One region of the Microcoleus sp. BROC3 genome, then DNA from elsewhere that is predicted to be linked to it. Evidence: riboswitches for the same ligand, from Rfam matches in the RefSeq annotation. Region 1 holds a riboswitch; each other region holds the start of a gene.
The links. A riboswitch is a leader RNA that binds a small molecule or an ion and turns the genes downstream of it on or off. The one in region 1 is predicted to bind cobalamin.
Positions count from the first base shown of each region.

Region 2: linked by a shared signal. The riboswitch ahead of QUB30_RS20700 (hypothetical protein) and the one ahead of QUB30_RS22410 (DUF1636 domain-containing protein) in region 1 are both predicted to bind cobalamin.
Region 3: linked by a shared signal. The riboswitch ahead of QUB30_RS20730 (energy-coupling factor ABC transporter permease) and the one ahead of QUB30_RS22410 (DUF1636 domain-containing protein) in region 1 are both predicted to bind cobalamin.
Region 4: linked by a shared signal. The riboswitch ahead of cobG (precorrin-3B synthase) and the one ahead of QUB30_RS22410 (DUF1636 domain-containing protein) in region 1 are both predicted to bind cobalamin.

Region 1 covers NZ_JAUBTQ010000037.1:75,463-78,655, reverse strand. The annotation lists gene cobW (cobalamin biosynthesis protein CobW) at 1-876, opposite strand, end outside; gene QUB30_RS22410 (DUF1636 domain-containing protein) at 1,245-1,655, opposite strand; cobalamin riboswitch at 1,678-1,824, opposite strand; gene QUB30_RS22405 (protein kinase domain-containing protein) at 1,959-3,193, shown strand, end outside.
Region 2 covers NZ_JAUBTQ010000033.1:9,992-13,184, forward strand. The annotation lists gene QUB30_RS20690 (ABC transporter ATP-binding protein) at 1-143, opposite strand, end outside; gene QUB30_RS20695 (methyltransferase domain-containing protein) at 273-1,139, opposite strand; gene QUB30_RS20700 (hypothetical protein) at 1,159-1,599, opposite strand; cobalamin riboswitch at 1,761-1,905, opposite strand; gene QUB30_RS20705 (Uma2 family endonuclease) at 1,944-2,522, opposite strand; gene QUB30_RS20710 (ABC transporter substrate-binding protein) at 2,733-3,193, opposite strand, start outside.
Region 3 covers NZ_JAUBTQ010000033.1:15,745-18,937, reverse strand. The annotation lists gene QUB30_RS20740 (hypothetical protein) at 1-139, opposite strand, end outside; gene QUB30_RS20735 (Uma2 family endonuclease) at 139-858, opposite strand; cobalamin riboswitch at 1,116-1,262, shown strand; gene QUB30_RS20730 (energy-coupling factor ABC transporter permease) at 1,324-2,043, shown strand; gene QUB30_RS20725 (energy-coupling factor ABC transporter substrate-binding protein) at 2,047-2,379, shown strand; gene cbiQ (cobalt ECF transporter T component CbiQ) at 2,376-3,170, shown strand.
Region 4 covers NZ_JAUBTQ010000117.1:1,476-4,668, reverse strand. The annotation lists gene QUB30_RS32640 (precorrin-8X methylmutase) at 1-70, opposite strand, end outside; gene cobG (precorrin-3B synthase) at 238-1,773, opposite strand; adenosylcobalamin-variant (AdoCbl-variant) riboswitch at 1,830-1,909, opposite strand; gene psbA (photosystem II q(b) protein) at 2,119-3,193, shown strand, end outside.

The sequences.
Region 1 (3,193 bases):
AACCGCCACAAACCCTTTAATTCGATAGATTTCCTCCTGCTGCATCAAGGATTGCAGTTTTTTCACCAAAGCTTCAGGTTCAAATTCGCGATCGGCAATAAAGTAAGTCGAGTTAATATCATCATCGTGTTCGTGTTCCTCCTCAGTGTCGTGGTGACTCGGACGAGACTCCAAATCATCCTCAACCGCCGCATTAAATCCCATGAGCACATCAGGGTTAATTTCGCCACCTTTGCAGGGCACAATTTTCACACTCGGACGCAATTCTTGTTGCAACCAGCTTTGGACTTTCTGGTGAGTTTCAGCATCTACGCGATCGACCTTCGTTAAAAGTACCATATCGGCACAGGCTAACTGGTCTTCAAACAATTCCTCGATCGGAGTTTCGTGATCCAAACTATCATCAGCCTGCCGCTGTGCCATCAAAGCATCGATATCACCGACAAAAGTACCGCTAGCAATAGCTTCGCAATCGACAACAGCAACAACACCGTCTACAGTAGCACCCGTGCGAATTTCCGGCCAGCGAAAAGCTTGAATTAAAGGTTTAGGAAGTGCGAGGCCAGAAGTCTCTATTACAATACAATCAATTTGTTCTCTACGCTTCAACAATTCCTGCATAGTCGGCAAGAATTCCTCTTGAACAGTGCAGCAAAGACAACCATTTGTTAGTTCTACAATATTGCTGCTGACATTTTCTTCTTCGTCGCAAACTTGACAATCGCGCAGCAGTTCTCCGTCAATTCCAATTTCGCCAAATTCGTTGACCAGAACAGCAATGCGGCGACCTTGATTATTTTGCAATAAGTGCCGAATTAAGGTAGTTTTGCCGCTACCGAGAAAACCAGTGATGACAGTAACAGGGATTTTGTGCATTGATAATTTTGTGCTGATTTGGTGATGGGATATCTCGTTCCCAGGCTGTGCCTGGGAATGCTAATCTAGAGGCTCTGCCTCGCTGGAATAAAGGAGCGCTTTTAAGACGAGGCCGAGCCTCTGGCTATGCGCTCCCAGGCCGAGAATGTAGGTGACAACTTAAGACAGAAACCTACAATAAAAGTCGCTTTTAGGCGAAGTCTAGATCCCCCTAAATCCCCCTTAAGAAGGGGGACTTTGAGAATATTTCTTGTCCCCCCCTTATTAAGGGGGGTTAGGGGGGATCTAGATTTCGATAAAAACAAGAGAGACGGTCGGTTTGACGTTAAGTTGTCACCAATGGGCAGAGCATGGTAACGAGAAATGCTCTAATTTCCCAGCGGTGGAATCTTTGCTAAAACGCCTTTTTTCAGAGCTTGAGGACGCTCAGACCAAGGCAACAAACCGTCGGGTTTAGCATAGTATTGACCCGCGCATTCGAGTACAGCCTCGACGCTTTCCGACTCATTTGCTGGTAAATCGCCAAACAGATAAGTGTACTTTCCTACCGCAGCAAAAGACACCGCACAAGAGTGACTGCAAGCACTCATGCACTCAACTTCTTGAATCTCAAATTTATCAGAAAACTCCCAATCTTTAGCGAGTTGCGACAAATTTTCCATGAATTGTTGACCGCCGCTTTTGCCTTCGCGCTTGCCGTTTTTCCAAACACTAGCGCAAGCAGTGCAAACAAATAGACTGTGCTTGGTGCGTACAGCCGTGTTAATTCCATCCATCATCCGTACCTCGCAGATGCGTTCAAAAGTGAGTTAGATATCGGCGGGCATTCTGACTTGAGAAACCACAACGGTTTCATTACAGTTGCGGGACAGCGCCGGACTTGCACCGAACTTTCCCCGTTTCCTCTAGCGACTGCTCCCCGCTAGAACCGATCGCGAAATCACATCATACCGCACTTGCCGCCTTTTTTCAAAAAAGTTATGTTTGTAGGAGCGATCGTTTCGTTCTTAGTAAGGACTTTAGTCCTTATAACATAACGGCTTCAGGACTAAAGTCCTTACTACAAACCATAGTAATTACCTATGAACGCTTTTCCTGACTTTTCCAAACATGGCTATCAAATAACTCGCGAACTCGGATACAACAGTTTGGGCGGCCGCGTCACCTATCTCGCCACAAAAATTAACACAAAAATATCCGTTGTAATTAAGCAATTTCAATTTGCCCAATTAGGTGCTAGCTGGGCAGAATACGAAGCTTACGAACAGGAAATCAAAGTGCTGCAAAGTCTGGATTTTCCGGGCATTCCCCGCTATCTCGATTCTTTTCAAACTGACAGCGGTTTCTGCATGGTGCAGGAATACAAAAATGCCGAATCTGCTGTCGCGCGGACTTTTTCGCCGCCGGATATCAAGCAAATTGCGATCGCAAGTTTAGAGATTTTAGTTGACCTGCAATCTCAGAAACAGCCGATAATTCACCGCGACATTAAGCCAGAAAACTTGTTAATAGATGACGAACTCAATGTTTATTTAGTAGACTTCGGTTTTGCTCGGCTAGGAGGTGGAAATATCGCGGCTAGCAGCGTCGTCAAAGGCACGATGGGATTCATGCCGCCGGAACAAATGTTCAACCGAGAATTAACCAAAGCCTCGGATCTTTACGGCTTGGGGATAACGCTGATTTGTTTGTTAACTGGGACAAAATCTGCGGATGTAGGTAATTTAATTGATGCTAATTATGGCATTCATTTTCGGCATTTAGTACCGCCGTTGCAGCAGGGTTGGATGAATTGGTTGGAGAGGATGGTAGCGCCGAGAATTCAAGATAGATATCAGTCGGCTGCTGATGCTTTAGCTGCACTAGAAGCTTTGGATGTCAGCAGCTTGCCGAAAGTGAGAATTGAGCGCGATCGCATTCAATTCACAGCTACTGAATATGGAGAAATCTTAACAGGGACGATTGCCATTAGCAACCCAATTCCCGATACAATACTTTGTGGCAGGTGGGAAGTCACGCCGCATCCGAACGATCCGCCCCACACGCCCTACGACCACTCTTGGATCTCCTTTGAACCGCAGGCATTTGAAAGCAATGATATCGAGTGCAAAATCGCAGTCGATACGAGCAAATTGCTGGCAAGTCAAACTTACAACCGCCAAATCATCTTGCGCGCAAATTCTGAACCAGAAACTCATACAATAGAATTGCAAGCTACAACAGCCCCGCTGCCAGTACCGCAAAAAACTAATTTTTTGTCGGTATTCAGGCTGATTTTTATGTTCTGTTTGATCTTAGTAACTTTTATGTGCTGTTT
Region 2 (3,193 bases), on a different contig from region 1:
GTAGTTTTGCCGCAGCCGTTTTGACCGATTAGCCCGCAGCGTTTCCCAGCGGGTACTTTGAGATTTAAACCCTGAATTGCCACTCGCGAACCGCAGGGATAGGAGTAGGAAATGCGATCGAATTCGAGAATCCATTGAGACATATTTGTTATTTGTTATTTATTATTTATTATTTGTTATAATCTTATTCCCAGACAGAGCCTGGGAGTAAATACCCGGAGGCTCTGCCTCCAATTACCTATTACCGATGACCGATTACCATTGTATTCGTGTCAACCTTCATCTGATTTAGACAACTGCCAAAGTTGAATTTCATAACACAAATGCTCCTCAAAAAGTTGGCCCGCCTCCAATCCTTCAACCACCAGCTTCTTGAACCAGCGACGAAATATCCAGCGCAGGAATTTATGGACGGGGGGAACTGCGATCGCAATCAAATCCGCAACATAAATCATTGTGTTCAGTCCAAACCTGCGGAAAGTATCGACATACAGGTCAATCGTCGGTAAAATATGAGCCGAAATATCCTCAGTTTTTACTACATTGAACCCCGCTTGCATCAATGCAATCTGAAGCTCTTTCACCACGTGACAGTTAGAAAACATTCCCTCTGTATAGTTAACATCAGAGCGCATCATATCGGCAAGCAGTACATAACCACCAGGATTGAGGGCAGTGGCAGCACCCTTAGCAATATCAACAGCCGACATATACTGGCTACTTTCGCTAAAGAGAATAAGATCGTAGAAATGGGTTGCTTTGAAGTCTTCAAACCTCGTGAGGTGGAAAATTGCCCGATCGCCCGTACACTGAAGAAAGCGCTGTTGTTGGAACGGATCGGGTGCGAGCCCTTCGACTGCAAAACCTCGATCGAGCAAATAAGCCGCATTTCCCCCTATCCCGCATCCTACATCCAGCACGGTTTTGATGTCTTTGGGGATAAAATCCAAGAGTTTATCTGTGTAAGCTTGCTGAGCGACGCGCAGCCGCGCGATCGTCAGTTCCTCAGCGGGCACAGGTAGGGTTTTCCAATAGCCGTAGTGAAGGTAGGGCGAATCTGTCAGGCCCAAATAGTAATTAAGCGCTGCATTTTGGTAGCGAGTTACTTTGGAAATTTCGATTGATTTTGGCTGCGACATTCGGAAAATTTAGTAAGTTTTAAGATTTTGGGCAGAGTTGAAATTCTTCCCAGCGCTTGCATACCTGTTCATAGCACTCAACAGGAGAAATTGCCAACTTTTGCAACAAATTGATATCAATCTGAGCGTTGGCGATCGACAAAAATATAATTCCTTCCTTGGGTTCGTAGCCAGCAATGATTTGGAGCAGATTTGAAACAGTGTTCTCCTCTATTTCTAGTTGTTGCAAATAAGCGGTTGCCTCCAACTCGGAAATAAATTGCAGATCGTACTTTATAGTATCTACGCTCCAATTCACAGAGCCGTTAATGGGACTATTGATTTTGCAAGCAACCAAGCCTCGTCCTCGATGCAAAAAACCATTCCAAGCAGTATGTCCGATCGACAAAATATTCTGATGAATAAACAAGTTTTGCCAGTAGCCAAAACTACCCTGCCAAACACTATCTTCAACTCGCATTTCTTTTCATTTCCATTAAAATAAGATACCCTTCAGAACACAAATCGACTTACATCAGCGTTCATCTGTGTTTATCGGCAGATATCTGCGGTTAAAAAACCCCAATCCAATAATAAAAAAAATAATAAACTCACCATCATCCATACCTCGCAGATGAAAAACAACAGGTAAACAAATCGGCGGGCATTCTGACTCAGAGAAGCAAGAATCTCCTTACAGTTGCGGGACAGCGCCGGATTCGCACCGAACTTTCCCCCTTACGTCTGATGGCTGTTCTCCATCAGAGCCGATCGATATACGGGAATATTACCACTATTTGGAACATTTGACAAAAAACCGTCCGCCTATTCACCAAACTCAATATTTTCATACAAATCGGCCAGCGAAATTTCCACAGCAACAGATGTTAAACTCAGCCGATCGCCCATACAGCTATATTCCGAAAAAATCCACTTATTCGCATCAGTTTTAGAGTATTGCTCCACCTGTCGCCGATATTGGTCGATTAATAAATACTCCTGAAAACTAGGGATAGTGCGATAAGCAGAAAACTTTTCATCTCGATCGTAAGCTCTGGTACCTTTAGACAGCACCTCAGCAATGAACACAGGATTAGTAATTGTATCCGTCCGTCCAGATTGCAGCTCGATCGATTTCGCAACCACCATCACATCGGGGTAAGTATAATTATTAAGCTGGGGAATCCACAGCCGCTGATCCGAACTAAAAGTCCGATATGGTTTCCCTTTTAACGCCAGTTTCAGCGCAACAACTAAATTAGTGGTAATTTCATTGTGATCCGGTGCGCCACCAGCCATCAGAACAATCTCCCCATTGATAAATTCATGCCGCTCCTGAGAAGAGATTTCCAATTCTAGATATTCCTCAGCCGTGTAGGTTTTGGTTTCAACTGGCGCGATCATACACAACGCTCTCCTTTAATCTACTCATTTCATTTTATATTATTAAAATTTTTGCTAATTCAACAGAAAAGTAGATTTTAATTATGCTAAGAAACAGGCAAGATGCCTGTTTCACAAAGAGGGAATTTTATTGTGGGGTGGCCATTCTGCCCGCCCCTGAAAGACTTATTGAGAATGTGCCAGATGTGAGTGCGATCGCACTTAACCAACTTACCGCAACGGGACAAAGTTATAGCCAGTGCTTCCTCCTTGTTTAACTTGCACTAAAATCGGCTTACCAGCCCGATCGCCCGTGGGCAAAAACTTCACATCCTCGCTCGATCCTGCTGCCGAGAAATTCGGATTTCTGAGTGCTTGTTGCAATCCTTCCCGCGTATTGCTTTGCCGCAAGCCAGCGATCACAGCTTGAGTCGCGTCAAAACTCGTTGCTGTTCGCCAATTCACAATGCCTCCCCAACGCTGGCGGGCATTTTCTGGGAAACGGCTACCGGGATTAGTTTCAGGATGCCAGGGAACGGGCAATACTAAGCCGTTAACGTCGCTTTGTCCGTCTTTTAAAGTTTGAAAGGTGTAGAGCGTAGTGCTGCCGTAGAGTGGCAATTTGCCTCGATTGATGCGAGCCAGAGAAATGGCACGGTCAATGCGATCGACGTGGGGCGCTACCATCAATC
Region 3 (3,193 bases), on a different contig from region 1:
GCGATAAATATTCACCTATTCCTGGATGCAGCAACCGGGTTTTTTCCAGAAAAGCTTTCGTTGAGGACGATCGACCTCGGTTGAAAAACCCGGTTTCTAAGCGTCCAGAGTCCGTCAGTCTGGTGCTCTTGATTGCCATCAGCTCAGATTATCAGGATCTATCCCCAACTCTCGCAATCGCTGAGCCAATCGATCGGAACGTTCAGCCAATCGATCGGCGCGCTGCGATTCCTGTTGGGCGCGCTGGGCTGATTCTTTCACCTGTTCTTCAGGAGTCAGATAACGTTTTCCATCGGCATCATACCAATACAACCACTCCCTTGTCACCCCAGAATAACTTCCCCTTTCACAACCAATCCCCAAACCAATTTCAGGCATCCAAACTGGATGTCCTGGCTGTAACTCGTACTTCCCATTGACTAACTTGTGTACTTCCAAATGAGGTTTACGGCGGCGGCGAGAAGAATAAATGACGTAATAAAGTACGCCTAAAGTTTGATAAGTCTCCAATTTTGTGCTGTATTCCTTGCGATAAGTTGGGGAAACAACTTCTAGCACAAAAGTAGGCAGAACATTTTCATCCCACAGCACGTAACTGGGGCGCAATTCTTCGTCGTAAAATCGTTCTACTCCTAAACTTAAGAAAGCATCTGGGACAATGGGCGGTTCGTCAGGGTGATGATAAATACCCATATCTATGCCAAAAAACCAGTCCATGCGTTCTGCCCAAAGTATCAGCAAGATTGCTTTTAACAACCCTGGTATTAGTTCTTGCAGTTCGTTATCCACAGGCTTTTCATCTGAGTCTGGTAGTTCATCGGCTGAGGGCCAGTGCCTCGGAAATTTGTAATCTAACATGGCGGCTTTCCTCAAAACTCACTAAGATTATAGCGTTTACTTGTTTTGCGATAGTTGTCGATCTGGCTACAAACTACTTTATAAATACTAAAAGAATATTTATTTAACCAACCGCGAAGGCGCGTTAGCGAAGCGGCGCGTTCGCGCTATTGTCGCGAAGGAAGAGAAACAATAGAACCAAGAAAATAGGTAATCTCGACTGAGTTAATCTGAATGAATTTTTGTAAAAAATTTGCTGAGACTTACGCGATCGACTAAACTATGTCTAACCAGTCGGTTCTAATGGGGAGCAGCCGTTAGAGGAAACGGGGAAAGTTCGGTGCAAGTCCGGCGCTGTCCCGCAACTGTAATGAAGGTCATGTCGCTTTCTGAGTCAGGATGCCCGCCGATGTGTTAATTTACATAGTCTCATCTGCGAGGTTCAGCGTGAAGGCCAGAAATCGGAAATTGGTCAGCTTGGGATTGATGGCTGGCTTGAGTTGTTATATTGTCTTGGGCTCGGCAACGCCCGCCGCAGCTATGCACATTTCGGAAGGTTTTTTGCCGGTGCAATGGGCTGCGTTTTGGTGGATGGTGGCGCTGCCTTTTTTTGCAGTAGGTTTGCGATCGATTACTCGCATTACAAAAGAACACCCGGAACTTAAACTCTTGCTTGCTTTGGCGGGTGCGTTTACTTTTGTGCTTTCTGCTTTAAAAATTCCCTCGGTAACGGGCAGTTGTTCTCACCCAACGGGTACGGGTTTGGGTGCAATTTTATTCGGCCCTTCGGTGATGGCTGTACTGGGGGCTTTAGTCCTGTTGTTTCAAACGTTACTGTTAGCGCATGGCGGCTTGACAACGCTGGGAGCGAATATGTTTTCGATGGCGATTGTCGGCCCTTTCGCTGCCTATTTTATCTATCAATTGCTGTTGCGAACTGGCAGCCAGCGGGCGGCAATTTTTTGTGCGGCGGCTTTGGCAGATTTGCTGACTTATGTGGTGACTTCGATTCAATTAGCGTTAGCTTTTCCGGCAGCCAGCGGCGGTTTTGTGGCTTCGTTTCTCAAGTTTGCGGGCATCTTTGCTATCACTCAAGTACCGCTGGCTATCAGTGAGGGATTGCTGACTCTATTGGTCTGGAATTGGCTGCATTCTTACGGGAAGCCGGAGTTGGAAACTTTGAAATTATTGAGACAGGAGTCATAAGCCGTGAATCAAAAACCTACAAAAAATAACCAATCTACTTCGCGGCAAAATTGGCTGTTGGCTGGCGCGGTGATGGTTCTGGCAGCGTTTCCTCTCGTTTTTGTGCGAGGTGAATATGGTGGTGCCGATGACCAAGCTAAGAAAGCAATTACTGAAATTCAACCGGGTTATAAACCTTGGTTCAATCACTTGTTTGAGCCGGCTAGCGGAGAAATTTCAAGTCTATTGTTTGCGTCTCAAGCAGCAATGGGGGCTGGCGTAGTTGGGTACGTCATTGGGTTGTATAAAGGCCGATCGCAATCTCGGCAGCAGTCCGATCGTAAATCGTCGGAATGAACCATCAGATTGACAGTCTGGCTTATACAAATCGCTTGCGGGGGTTGCCGCCATCTCACAAGTTATCCTTTGCGATCGCCCTTTTAATTCTGTCTCTAGTTTCTGGGGCGATCGTCCAATTGTCGATCGCCCTTTGGTTGGCCGTCTGGATCGTCGTCTATGCGGGTATTCCGGGGAAACTGTATTTGCGGTTGCTGTCGCTACCGTTGATGTTTTTGCTGACAAGTTTGCCTGCTTTGGCGATGGGTGCGGTTGCGGGCGATCGTATCCCTGCAATTCAGTGGGATATTTGGCAAGGTTGGGGCATTAGCACCGGCACTTTTTATCTGTATGTGAGCCGCACCGGAATATACCAAGTGAGCTGGCTGTTTGCCCGCGCCTTCGCATCGACAAGCTGTATGTATTTCATCCTCTTGACGGTGCCATTTACCGAAATCTTGCAAATTCTCAGACAATTACGCTGTCCAGAGTTAGTCACGGAACTGCTATTACTAATGTATCGGTTTATTTTTAGCTTATTGGCGATCGCCGATGAACTTTGGATTGCTCAAAACTCTCGCTGTGGCTACCGCACTTGGAAGCGGGGAATGCAGAGTTTAAGCATTTTAATCGGGCAATTGCTTCAGCGAACTTTGGAAAACTACCGTCAAGTATCGCTGAGTTTAGCCTCGCGCGGCTTTAATGGAGAACTGCGGGTTTGGAATTCTTACCCTTATAAACCTTCGCGAAGATATACATTTGAAGCTGTGTTTGGCTGTACGGTTTTAACTTTGTTAGGTGTTGTATTTTAATCTAATTAAACTTTGGGGCGGGC
Region 4 (3,193 bases), on a different contig from region 1:
CTGCTTCGGCTCGAATTGTGGCGAAGGATTTGGTGTAGATTTCTGTTCCGTCTCGAATGTAGTCAATCATTGTTTAAAACTGCTATGGGAAGTTTGTTGAATTTTTGAAATTGATTTTTTGAATTAACCGCGAAGGCGCGTTACGCGGCGCGTAAGCGCTAGGACGCGAAGGAAGAAATCTCAAGAGAGATACAAAGAGAAATAATTAAAAATTGTCAGTTTGAATGGGATATTTTTTCACTTTAAAGTCCGATTTTCGGCGCTGAATAACTGCTGTAATTGGTCGATCGCCTGCCGATCGACAAACTCACCAAATGACTCCAAACGATCTCGAAACCGCTGATACACCCGCAACATTCGCTCGATCGCATCGGGCATCTCGATCGCACTCACCGCCTGAAAAATTTGTCGTCCGAAGGGCAAATCTTTTCTACCCGCATAAATGTCGTAACCTTCGATTATCTCGTCTCCTCGCTCAATCTGAATTCCTACCAGCGTGATATCAATTGGCCGGTGCTGGGCGCAGGACTTTTGGCAACCGCTGAAATGAATGTTAATCGGCAGGTCGATCGTCAATTTTTGCGCTAAATCCCTCACCATTTTTAGGGCGTGACTTTGAGTATCTGTCGCCGCCGACGCACAGCCGTTGCTGCCGGCACAAGCCACCAAGCACGAATCTAGGCGAGTCGCCGACGAGTGCAATCCCCAATCGGCTACTTGCTGTTTTACCTCAAAAAGCTGGGAGTTGGGGATGTCAGAAATCAACAGATTTTGCCACGGCGTAAGTCTCAGGGTACCGCTGGCTAGATTCTGGGCTAAATTTGCCAAATTCCGCAGTTGCTTTGATTCTAGCCTACCGAGAGGTAGTGCAATTCCCATGTAGGAGAAACCGGACTGTTGTTGAGGATGAATGCCGAGATGTAGGTGATGGGGGAGGGATTTTTCCGATGAGGCGATCGGGCGGGCGGGCAAGATGCCCACCCCACCAGGAACTTCACTCTTCGCTTCACAGGCATCTTGCCTGTTTTGGGGAAAGGTGCCAGATGTGAATTGCCATAAAAATGGTAAATTCTGCTGTACCTTTTCTAGATAACTTTCAGCGCCCCAATCTGTCAGCAGGTGACGCAAACGCGGTTTTTTGCCATCAATTCGAGGTCTATTTTTGGTGTATTCAAGATAGGTGCTAGCGAGCGCGGCTAATACTGAAATACATTGCGATTCTTGGATTGAAATTCCTGTATCGCCGTTTAAATGCAGCCGAAAAACGATTTTTGATTGGGTTGAACGCCCTTCTGCTGCTAATAAAATATCGTTGCGTAAATCGCGGATCGAAACCGATTCCCCGCCGTCGAAGCCAATACTGAACTTAGGCGAAAGTTCCGACAATTCGGGATGCGTTTGCAGGTAATCATCCCAAGCTTTCACTAGCGGGCGAGTATCGAGTAGCTGCTGGCGATCGATCCCTGCTGTCGGACTTGCCATAATATTGCGAATTGGGTCAACTTCAACGTGGCGAGACGCTATCCCCAATTCCTGCAAGCGGTTCCAGACTTCCGGGGCAATTTCCGAGTTCACTTCTCGGATTTGCAAATTTGCCCGATTTGTCACTTGCAAACAGCCGGTACTGTATTGATCGGCCAAATCGGCGATCGTCCAACACTGCTGCGCGTTTAAAATTCCCCCCGGAATCCGCATTCTCGATAAAACTCCGTCTCGGGCGATCGAACCGTAAAATAAACCCGGACAAGTCGGCAAATCAGTCAAAGCTAACAAATAATCTCCTCCCCGTGCTCCGCAGGGAATCCAAAAGTAAACGCCTACAAAGCGCCCCCGAAATCGGCATTCTGACTTTTACAGTTGCGGCACAGCGCCGGAATTGCACCGGACTTTCCCGCTTTCAGGTTTTAGAAAGGTATCACGAGCTGACCCACACAAAGCAAAACCCTCAACTTTCTTAACAAAACCCCTGGCGATCGCCAATCTCTCCCCTCTCATCAGCTTTCCTAATCGCAGTCATCAGTTTAACTGTCGCTACACCCCTTTACAAACCTTAACAACACAGTTAATAATATAAACATCATCCGAACATTGACAACCAAATACAGCAATCATAAAACCATGACCACAACCTTACAGCAGCGCGAAAGCGCCAACGTCTGGGAACGCTTCTGCGAATGGGTAACATCAACCGACAACCGCATTTATGTAGGTTGGTTCGGCGTCTTGATGATTCCCACCTTGCTAACTGCCACCATCTGCTACGTCATCGCCTTCATCGCAGCCCCTCCAGTGGACATCGACGGCATCCGCGAACCAGTAGCAGGTTCCTTAATGTTTGGCAACAACATCATCACAGGTGCAGTTGTTCCCTCATCCAACGCCATCGGTCTTCACTTCTACCCCATCTGGGAAGCAGCTTCCCTCGATGAGTGGCTGTACAACGGCGGCCCCTACCAATTGGTAGTATTTCACTTCCTGATCGGCATTTTCTGCTACATGGGTCGTGAATGGGAACTATCTTACCGCTTAGGTATGCGTCCTTGGATCTGCGTCGCTTACTCTGCACCAGTTGCAGCAGCCACCGCAGTATTCTTGATCTACCCCATCGGACAAGGTTCGTTCTCTGACGGTATGCCCTTGGGTATCTCCGGCACATTCAACTTCATGATCGTGTTCCAAGCCGAGCACAACATCCTGATGCACCCGTTCCACATGTTGGGAGTTGCTGGTGTCTTCGGTGGTAGCTTGTTCTCCGCCATGCACGGTTCTCTGGTAACATCTTCCTTGGTTCGTGAAACAACCGAAACCGAATCGCAAAACTACGGTTACAAATTCGGTCAAGAAGAAGAAACCTACAACATCGTCGCAGCCCACGGCTACTTCGGTCGTTTGATTTTCCAATACGCTTCCTTCAACAACAGCCGTTCTTTGCACTTCTTGTTAGGTGCATGGCCAGTTGTCGGCATCTGGTTTACCGCTTTGGGTATCTCCACGATGGCTTTCAACTTGAACGGTTTCAACTTCAACCAATCGATTATCGACTCTCAAGGTCGCGTGATCAATACTTGGGCTGATGTGATCAACCGCGCTAACTTGGGTATGGAAGTAATGCACGAGCGCAACGCTCACAACTTCCCTCTCGACTTGGCTGCTGGTGAGACAACTCCCGTAGCAATGGTTGCTCCTTCTATCA